Regions from separate parts of the Thalassotalea ganghwensis genome, predicted to be linked through region 1. Evidence: riboswitches for the same ligand, from Rfam matches in the RefSeq annotation. Region 1 holds a riboswitch; the other holds the start of a gene.
The links. Region 1 has a riboswitch for cyclic di-GMP ahead of ACSLUH_RS16490 (hypothetical protein). Riboswitches for the same ligand answer to the same signal wherever they lie in the genome.
Positions count from the first base shown of each region.

Region 2: linked by a shared signal. The riboswitch ahead of ACSLUH_RS10450 (DUF3718 domain-containing protein) and the one ahead of ACSLUH_RS16490 (hypothetical protein) in region 1 are both predicted to bind cyclic di-GMP.

Region 1 is NZ_JBQRUM010000019.1:39,897-43,850, forward strand. Features, by position in the region: gene secD (protein translocase subunit SecD) at 1-1,330, shown strand, start outside; gene secF (protein translocase subunit SecF) at 1,340-2,287, shown strand; cyclic di-GMP riboswitch class I at 2,549-2,631, shown strand; gene ACSLUH_RS16490 (hypothetical protein) at 2,727-3,146, shown strand; gene ACSLUH_RS16495 (cyclic di-GMP phosphodiesterase) at 3,349-3,954, opposite strand, start outside.
Region 2 is NZ_JBQRUM010000008.1:178,911-182,864, forward strand. Features, by position in the region: gene ACSLUH_RS10445 (patatin-like phospholipase family protein) at 310-1,458, opposite strand; gene ACSLUH_RS10450 (DUF3718 domain-containing protein) at 1,653-2,012, opposite strand; cyclic di-GMP riboswitch class I at 2,077-2,165, opposite strand; gene ACSLUH_RS10455 (CoA transferase subunit B) at 2,492-3,151, opposite strand; gene ACSLUH_RS10460 (CoA transferase subunit A) at 3,176-3,877, opposite strand; gene ACSLUH_RS10465 (hydroxymethylglutaryl-CoA lyase) at 3,907-3,954, opposite strand, start outside.

The sequences.
Region 1 (3,954 bases):
CGCTATTGAGATAGTGTTACGAAACGCTGAAGACCTTGCTCAAGCAGAATCCTACTTAGAAAAGCGTTATCGTGATTTTCTATTTGTTGATGATACCGATACCTTAACCTTAACCGCTAAGATGACTGAGCAAAAGCTCAAAGAAATCCGAGAGTATGCCTTGCAACAAAACATCACCATTATCCGTAATCGTGTTAATGAGTTAGGTGTTGCTGAGCCGCTTGTTCAACGGCAAGGTCAAAAAAATATTATTATTGAATTGCCGGGTGTTCAAGATACGGCAAAGGCCAAAGAAATTCTCAATGCGACGGCAACAATCGAGTTTCGTATGGTTGATACCGAGAATGATTTGGCCACGGCATTAAATGGTCGAGTACCGGCAAGTTCTCAATTGTTATATGAGCGCGATGGCAAGCCTGTTTTGCTGAAAAAACGCATTATGTTAACCGGTGATCATATCGTTGATGCAAGCTCTAGTTTCAGTGAATACTCACAACCGCAAGTTAATATTACCCTAGACTCACCGGGGGGAAGTAAATTCTCTAATGCCACTAAAAATAATGTCGGTAAACCAATGGCAACGGTGTTTATTGAGTACAAACCGACAGATCGTGTCGATGCGAAAGGCAATACTATCTTTGAGAAAAAAGAAGAAGTGATTAGTGTGGCAACCATACAAGCCCGCTTAGGTAAAAACTTTCGAATCACGGGTGCTGGCTCGGCAACAGAAGCGCATAACTTAGCATTATTATTACGCGCAGGGGCGTTAATTGCGCCTATTCAGATCGTTGAAGAACGCACAGTTGGACCAACGTTAGGCGCTGAAAACGTGGAATTAGGCTTCCAAGCGATTATGGGTGGTTTTGCTCTAGTATTTTTATTCATGCTCATTTACTACCGTGCCTTTGGCATTGTGGCGAACTTAGCGCTAATGGCAAACTTAGTGTTAATTGTTGGCGTAATGTCGATGATCCCAGGGGCAACATTAACCTTGCCGGGTATGGCGGGTATTGTACTAACCGTAGGTATGGCCGTTGACGCCAATGTACTAATATTTGAGCGGATCCGAGAAGAGCTTCGCGAAGGTAAGTCGGTACAGCAATCAATTCATCAAGGGTATGACGCAGCGTTCTCAACTATCTTAGATGCAAACATCACAACCTTGATTGCGGCTATTATTTTATTTGCTGTTGGCACAGGCCCAATTAAAGGATTTGCGGTTACCTTATCTATTGGTATTGTCACTTCGATGTTTACCGCAATCATTGGTACGCGAACAATTGTCAATGCAGTTTGGGGTGGTAAACGCCTCGATAAATTATCGATATAGGTGACTCAGATGCAGATTTTTAAGATAAAAGAAACGATCAACTTTATGGGCTATCGAAAGATAGCGATGATTTTTAGTGCCTTATTGATGCTTGCTTCTATTGGTTCACTGTTTGTCAATAAGCTTAATTTTGGCTTAGACTTTACCGGTGGTACCTTGATTGAAGTAGGTTTTGAACAGCCAGCCGATCTCAATCAAATTCGACAAGTTTTAGAAGGTGGTGGCTATGATGATGCTGTTGTGCAGCTCTATGGTAGCAGTCGTGATGTGGTTATTCGTTTAGCGCAACGTGAAGGCGTGCAAGCGGAAATGCTTGGTAACCAAGTTCTATCATTGTTAAATGAGGGCACAGGACAACAATTAGCCATGCGCCGGATAGAGTTTGTTGGTGCAAGTGTAGGTGATGAATTAACTGAGCAAGGTGGTTTAGCAATGTTAACCGCCTTGATTTGTATTTTGGTTTACGTTGCGTTTCGTTTTGAGTGGCGCTTTGCTTTAGGTTCTGTATTCGCGCTATTCCACGATGTCTTGCTAACCTTAGGCTTATTTTCTGTGCTTCAATTAGAGTTCGATTTAACCATACTGGCAGCAATTTTAGCGGTTATTGGTTACTCTCTAAATGATACCATTGTTGTTTCTGATCGTATTCGAGAAAACTTTAGGAAAGTGCGAGATGAGACGGCTGAGGAAATTATCAATATTTCACTAACGCAGACGTTAAGCCGTACCTTCATTACCTCAATTACCACGTTATTGGTTTTATTTGCGCTATTTTATCAAGGAGGGGCACTCATCCACGGTTTTGCTACTGCATTATTGTTAGGGGTGTTTGTTGGTACTTACTCGTCAGTTTACGTTGCAAGTTCAATTGCCTTGGTATTAGGTATATCTAAAGAAGATTTAATTCCTGAAGTAGTCGAGAAAGAAGGCGCAGATCAGGAGCAAATGCTACCTTAATGTTTGTAGTGCACTTTAGTTAATAACGATTTTAGAAAACCTCGGCAATTAATTGGCGAGGTTTTTTTATCTATGTATTCTTTTTGTCGCTTTAAGGTTGATTTGTATATAGTTCAGCTAAACAGTTGCTTTGTTAATAATAATTCGCTATTTGTAAAATAGCTGTTATTAATTCGAAATTAGAATGTTTTTTACTCGAAATGTTCAAAAAATACGCAAAAAAAGCTTGATCTTAATATAAAGCTCTCTATAATGCGCGCCAGCTAGAAACGGCAAGGTACTTGAAAGAGTATTACGCAAAACCACCGGTCTAAGGGGATACCTATGACAGCGGAGTTACCTCAGCATAGACAACGCTAATTATTGCAGGCGTTAGAGGTTTTTTGTGACCGTTTCTTATCAATTTCTTTAATTTGATTTAAATAGGGTTTACAAAAACATGAAAAAATTAGCAGTTGTTTTATCTTCAATCTTAGTTGCCACTTCAGCTCAAGCATCTACTTCGAGCGCAACGTTTTATGCAAATGACAATTCAGTCGAAACAAGCATTTGTATCGTTGCCGCTAATAATGGCTATTCTGCTGCGCGTTTAGAAGCGAAAAAGCAAGGTATTCAATATCAATCACTTAATTTTGCTTGCAATGGCTTATCGGTTAAAGAGTTTGCAAAAACTTATTATGTAAAACCTCAAGAAACTGAAAAAGAAGTTGTTCTTGTTCCTGCAAATGATTCATTAGAAAGTCAGCTTTGTATTAAAGCTGCAAACCAAGGAATTAACGCTATTGGAACTATGGCGAAGAAATTAATCTGTAATGGTGATGAAGTTGCTCGCTTTGTACGTAAAGTAAAGAATTCGTAATTGTTTTTCTTTGTAGTCTCTCTGTTTAGCCCAATCTTTTGATTGGGCTTTTTTGTTTCTAAAAGACCGTAATTTCTATCGATAAAGCTCTTTTAGTCATTAATCAATTTGAAAATTGCACGCTCAGGCATGTTCGACAAGTTTTCTTATCTGTTACTTTTAGTTTAGGTGTTAAAGTTTTATTACAATCTAACGCTTAAAGTTAACTGATCAAGTCTTTAATCAGTTTTTGCATGTTGATATTGTAATCATCAGCTTTGATCGCACTAACAATTTCAATGGTTTCTTTGGTTAAATCTACCACTTTTGCTTTGATATACTGGCTGGTGTCGGTGTTATAAAAAATATGAACCACTGGTTTTAATGGTTCTTCTCTATTGCCTTGAATGATAAGGGCAAGTCGTTGGTTTGATAGTTGAACAATAGAGCCTACAGGATGCACTCCTAAAAATTTGATAAACTGTTGAACGATTTGAATATCAAACTTTTCTTTATTGGTCATTAAAAAGCGTAATGCTTCTATCGGTTGTTGCGCTTTTTGGTATGGCCTATCACCAGTCATTGCATCATAAACATCGATGATAGCTGTCATTCTTGCTAATTTTGATATCTTGTCTTTTTTGAGTCCCCGAGGGTAACCAGAGCCATCTAGTCGTTCATGATGATTGAGTACCATGTCTTTAATAATTCCGTTGGCTAGCCCTTGCTCTTTGCACATTTTTATCCCTTCAATAGGGTGCTTCTTAATCGCATTCATCTCGCCATGGGTAAGTTTGTCAGGCTTAATTAAAATACCTTCGGGAATTTT
Region 2 (3,954 bases), on a different contig from region 1:
ATCATTATGTAAAAAAATTGATTTTTGTTGTAAAGATAAGTAAAGTAGCGGCCAAATTTTATTGGAGTGAAGTGCAAGGATTGCAGACATGGATGTAGTTACTATTTCTTTTCTATCAGTTGTTATTTCATGTTTATTACTCGTGTCTCGTATCAATAAGTTTAGAAAGCTTAACTTAATTATGAATGGAAATTTTTTAAATATTGAAAGAATGAGGGATTTTAAATCCGTAGCTTTACGAATTGCTAGTGTTCATGTCATTGTTTTTTCACCGCTAGTATTCTATTTTCTTGTTAAACTGTAACGCACTTATAAACTCAAAAATTCTCGGATTTGTGTTTCTTTTTTCATGGTATCTTCATAACCAAGCTTAATAAGTTGGCGGCAATAATTCTTTTCAAAAAGAATGTAACTGATCAAACTTGACTCTGAATCATTACTAATTCCAAAATTTCTCAGTAATAGACGAATAGAAATGGGTAAATCCGAAAAGTATTCAACCGCCATTGCATTAAAATCATGGCTCGGATTAAGCAGCATTGAATCTATATTTTTAAGGCCTTTTTGATTATTTTTTGTATCCTCAGGTACGAGCTTTAATGTTCCGTTGATACGCTTCATACGCTCTAGATCACTTTGAATCGTATCTGAGAAAATACCGTCGAGAAGATGACCTGCAATTGTTGCGGTTGTAGGTGGGTGAGGATTATTTTCCTTTGCGTGAAGCGGTTCTTTAGGTTGTTCTACACCGACTATAAAAAGTTGCTCGCCACCCAAGTGAATAGCTGGACTTAATGGTGATAGCTGATGAATAGAGCCATCACCATAATGTTCATGCTTTATTTTTATCGAAGGAAACACTAACGGGATAGAAGCTGACGCCATTAAATGTTCAGCGTCAATCCTCGTTGGTTTTCCGTAACGTTTTGCTCTAAACCACGGTGCAATATTTGATTGTGATTGATAAAAACTAACTGAATTGCCACTACTATAACTTGAAGCAGTAACCGACAGACCGGTTAAATAACCCTTATTGATATTGGTATCGATACGTTGAAAGTCGATAACATCATTGAGTAACTGCCGCAACGGCTCATTATTTAATAAGCTTCTCGGCTTTTTATTGGCATAATCGGCTTGAAATGTTGCTAAGAGACCGCGAAAAATATGGCCAAATACCCGAGAGGGATCGCTATAATAAACGCGGTTAGTATTTAAGTTATTCCAAACCCACTCTAGCTTCTTTACCGCTAAATGAAAACAAGAAGAATAACACGCCAGAGCGGTACTGTTGATAGCACCCGCTGAGGTTCCACAGATGATCGGAAATGGACTGGCATAATGTCGAGGGATATATTGAGCAACCGCTTTTAAAACCCCGACCTGATAGGCTGCTCGGGCACCGCCTCCAGTAAGTACTAATGCATTTTTACTGTGTTGAATCTGGCGTTTTGACATCATACTAGTTATTGTTTTTCTTAAACTATTTTTAATTGTAATGGTAAATTCATCGTTGCACTAGTTTAAATCGTGATTTCTTTGCTTCGATAAAGCTTAGACAAAAAAAAAGCCAGTATAAACTGGCTTTTTTAACTGACAGAAAGAATTATTAACTGGTAAAACATTATTACGAATGCCTACTAGCTAACAAATTAGCTACTTACACGTTCGTTAGCAGCATCTATCAATGGTTGCGATCCAGATTGAATTAGCGCTAGGTTCTCTGAAACAACTTTCTTAGGTAATTTACTAATTATCATCGAGCCTGTTTCAACAGCACCTGCTACAGCGGCAAATTCTAACAAGTTTTTACCATTACATTGAATATCGTCAAAAATCTTACGAATTTTTAAACGATTCGTCTTTAAAAAAGAACGCATACGTTTCTTATCATCGGCAGCGACATATTCACAAATACTTTGTGCAATGTTTGCTGCTTTTGCCTGTGGTGCAGTGACCATAGACGACAATGTTAAAGCTGTGATAGTAGAAACTAGTAATAATTTTTTCATTTTAATAACCTTTTAAATCAGTAGAGTTAATAAAAGAAAAAACCACAGGATGTACCTATTGTAACTCGGTAACTCCGCTGTCATAGACTTTTGATAGCCCTTAGACCGGTGGTTTTGCGTAACACGTTTTCGCGTGTCTTGCCTTTTCTTCGTCTCTTTAAGTATCGCGAATGGCTAGCGCAATTGCAACTAAAAAGCTAGTTTATTTTTTGGAAAATATAAGTTATTTTTTTAAGTTTTTGTTTTGTAATGCTTTATATTGTTTTGTTTTGTTATTTATATTTTTGTTTTTGTATTTTTGTCCAGAATAAAACATGCTTTATTCACGTGGAGTTTTAAATATACTTAAAGATTTTAGACAAATGGCAGTGAAGAAAGGTTGAAAAATAGCGGATTTAAAGTAGAGGTTACTTTAATTAAAAATAAAAAACCGTCACATTGGAGTGACGGTTTTTTGCGTAAGTACGAGCAATGAAAGGTTAGCTAAACTGCATTTCCGGCACGTGCTCAGGAACAACCAATTCACCTTCAGTGAGTTTAACAATTTCTTCAACTGAAACACCTGGCGCTCTCTCTAACAGGTGAAACTTTCCATCTTTTATTTCGATAAAAGCTAGGTCGGTTAATACCCGTTTGATACAACCTTTACCGGTTAGTGGAAGAGTACATGATTTTAATAACTTAGACTCGCCATGCTTCGAGGCATGGGTCATGGTGACAATGATATTGTCGGCACCAGCGACGAGATCCATAGCTCCGCCCATACCTTTAATTAACTTGCCTGGGATCATATACGAAGCAATATTGCCATTAACATCGACTTCGAATGCTCCTAAAACCGTTAAATCAACATGGCCACCACGGATCATTGCGAAAGATTCAGCAGAATCAAAAATTGATGCTCCCGTTGCCATGGTAACCGTTTGTTTACCTGCATTAATAAGGTCTGCGTCAATTTCGCTTTCTGTTGGGAACTGTCCCATACCCAGTAAGCCATTTTCTGACTGCAACATAACTTGCATGCCATCAGGAACATAGTTAGCAACTAAGGTAGGGATCCCTATGCCAAGGTTAACATAGTAGCCGTCTTGAAGTTCTTGAGCGACACGCTGTGCTATTTGTTCTCTTGTTAAAGCCATAATTTTAATCCTCTTACAACGTGTTTAGCTTTGGCGAATTGTGCGTTGTTCAATACGTTTTTCAAACGTACCCTGAATCAAACGATCAACGTAGATACCAGGTGTGTGTATTTGATCTGGGTCTAGTTCACCAGGCTCAACAATCTCCTCAACTTCAACTACGGTTATTTTTCCCGCTGTTGCTGCCATTGGATTAAAGTTGCGAGCAGTTTTTCTAAAGACTAAGTTACCGTAACGGTCTGCCTTCCATGCTTTAACAATGGCGAAGTCTCCGGTAATGGATTCCTCTAAGATATAGTGGCGACCATTAAATTCACGAGACTCTTTGCCTTCGGCGACAGGCGTTCCATATCCGGTTGCGGTAAAGAATGCTGGAATGCCAGCACCACCAGCACGCATTTTTTCAGCAAGTGTGCCTTGCGGGGTTAATTCTACTTCAAGTTCACCACTCATCATTTGACGTTCGAACTCGGCATTTTCACCGACGTAAGAAGCGACGATTTTTTTAATTTGGCGCTCTGGTAACAATACGCCCAAACCAAAATCATCGACACCACAGTTGTTTGAAACCACAGTTAACCCTTTGGTACCTTTTCTTTTTATCTCTGCGATAAGGTTCTCAGGGATACCACAAAGGCCAAATCCACCGGCGATCACTGTCATGTTGTCTTCTAGACCTGCCATGGCTTCTTCATAGCTTGACACTACTTTGTCAAATCCGGCCATCTTTTACTCCTTAATCGTAAAAAAGTGCGCTATTGCTTAGCGCGAAATGCATTTGAAACTTTAGAAATAGGGGCTTT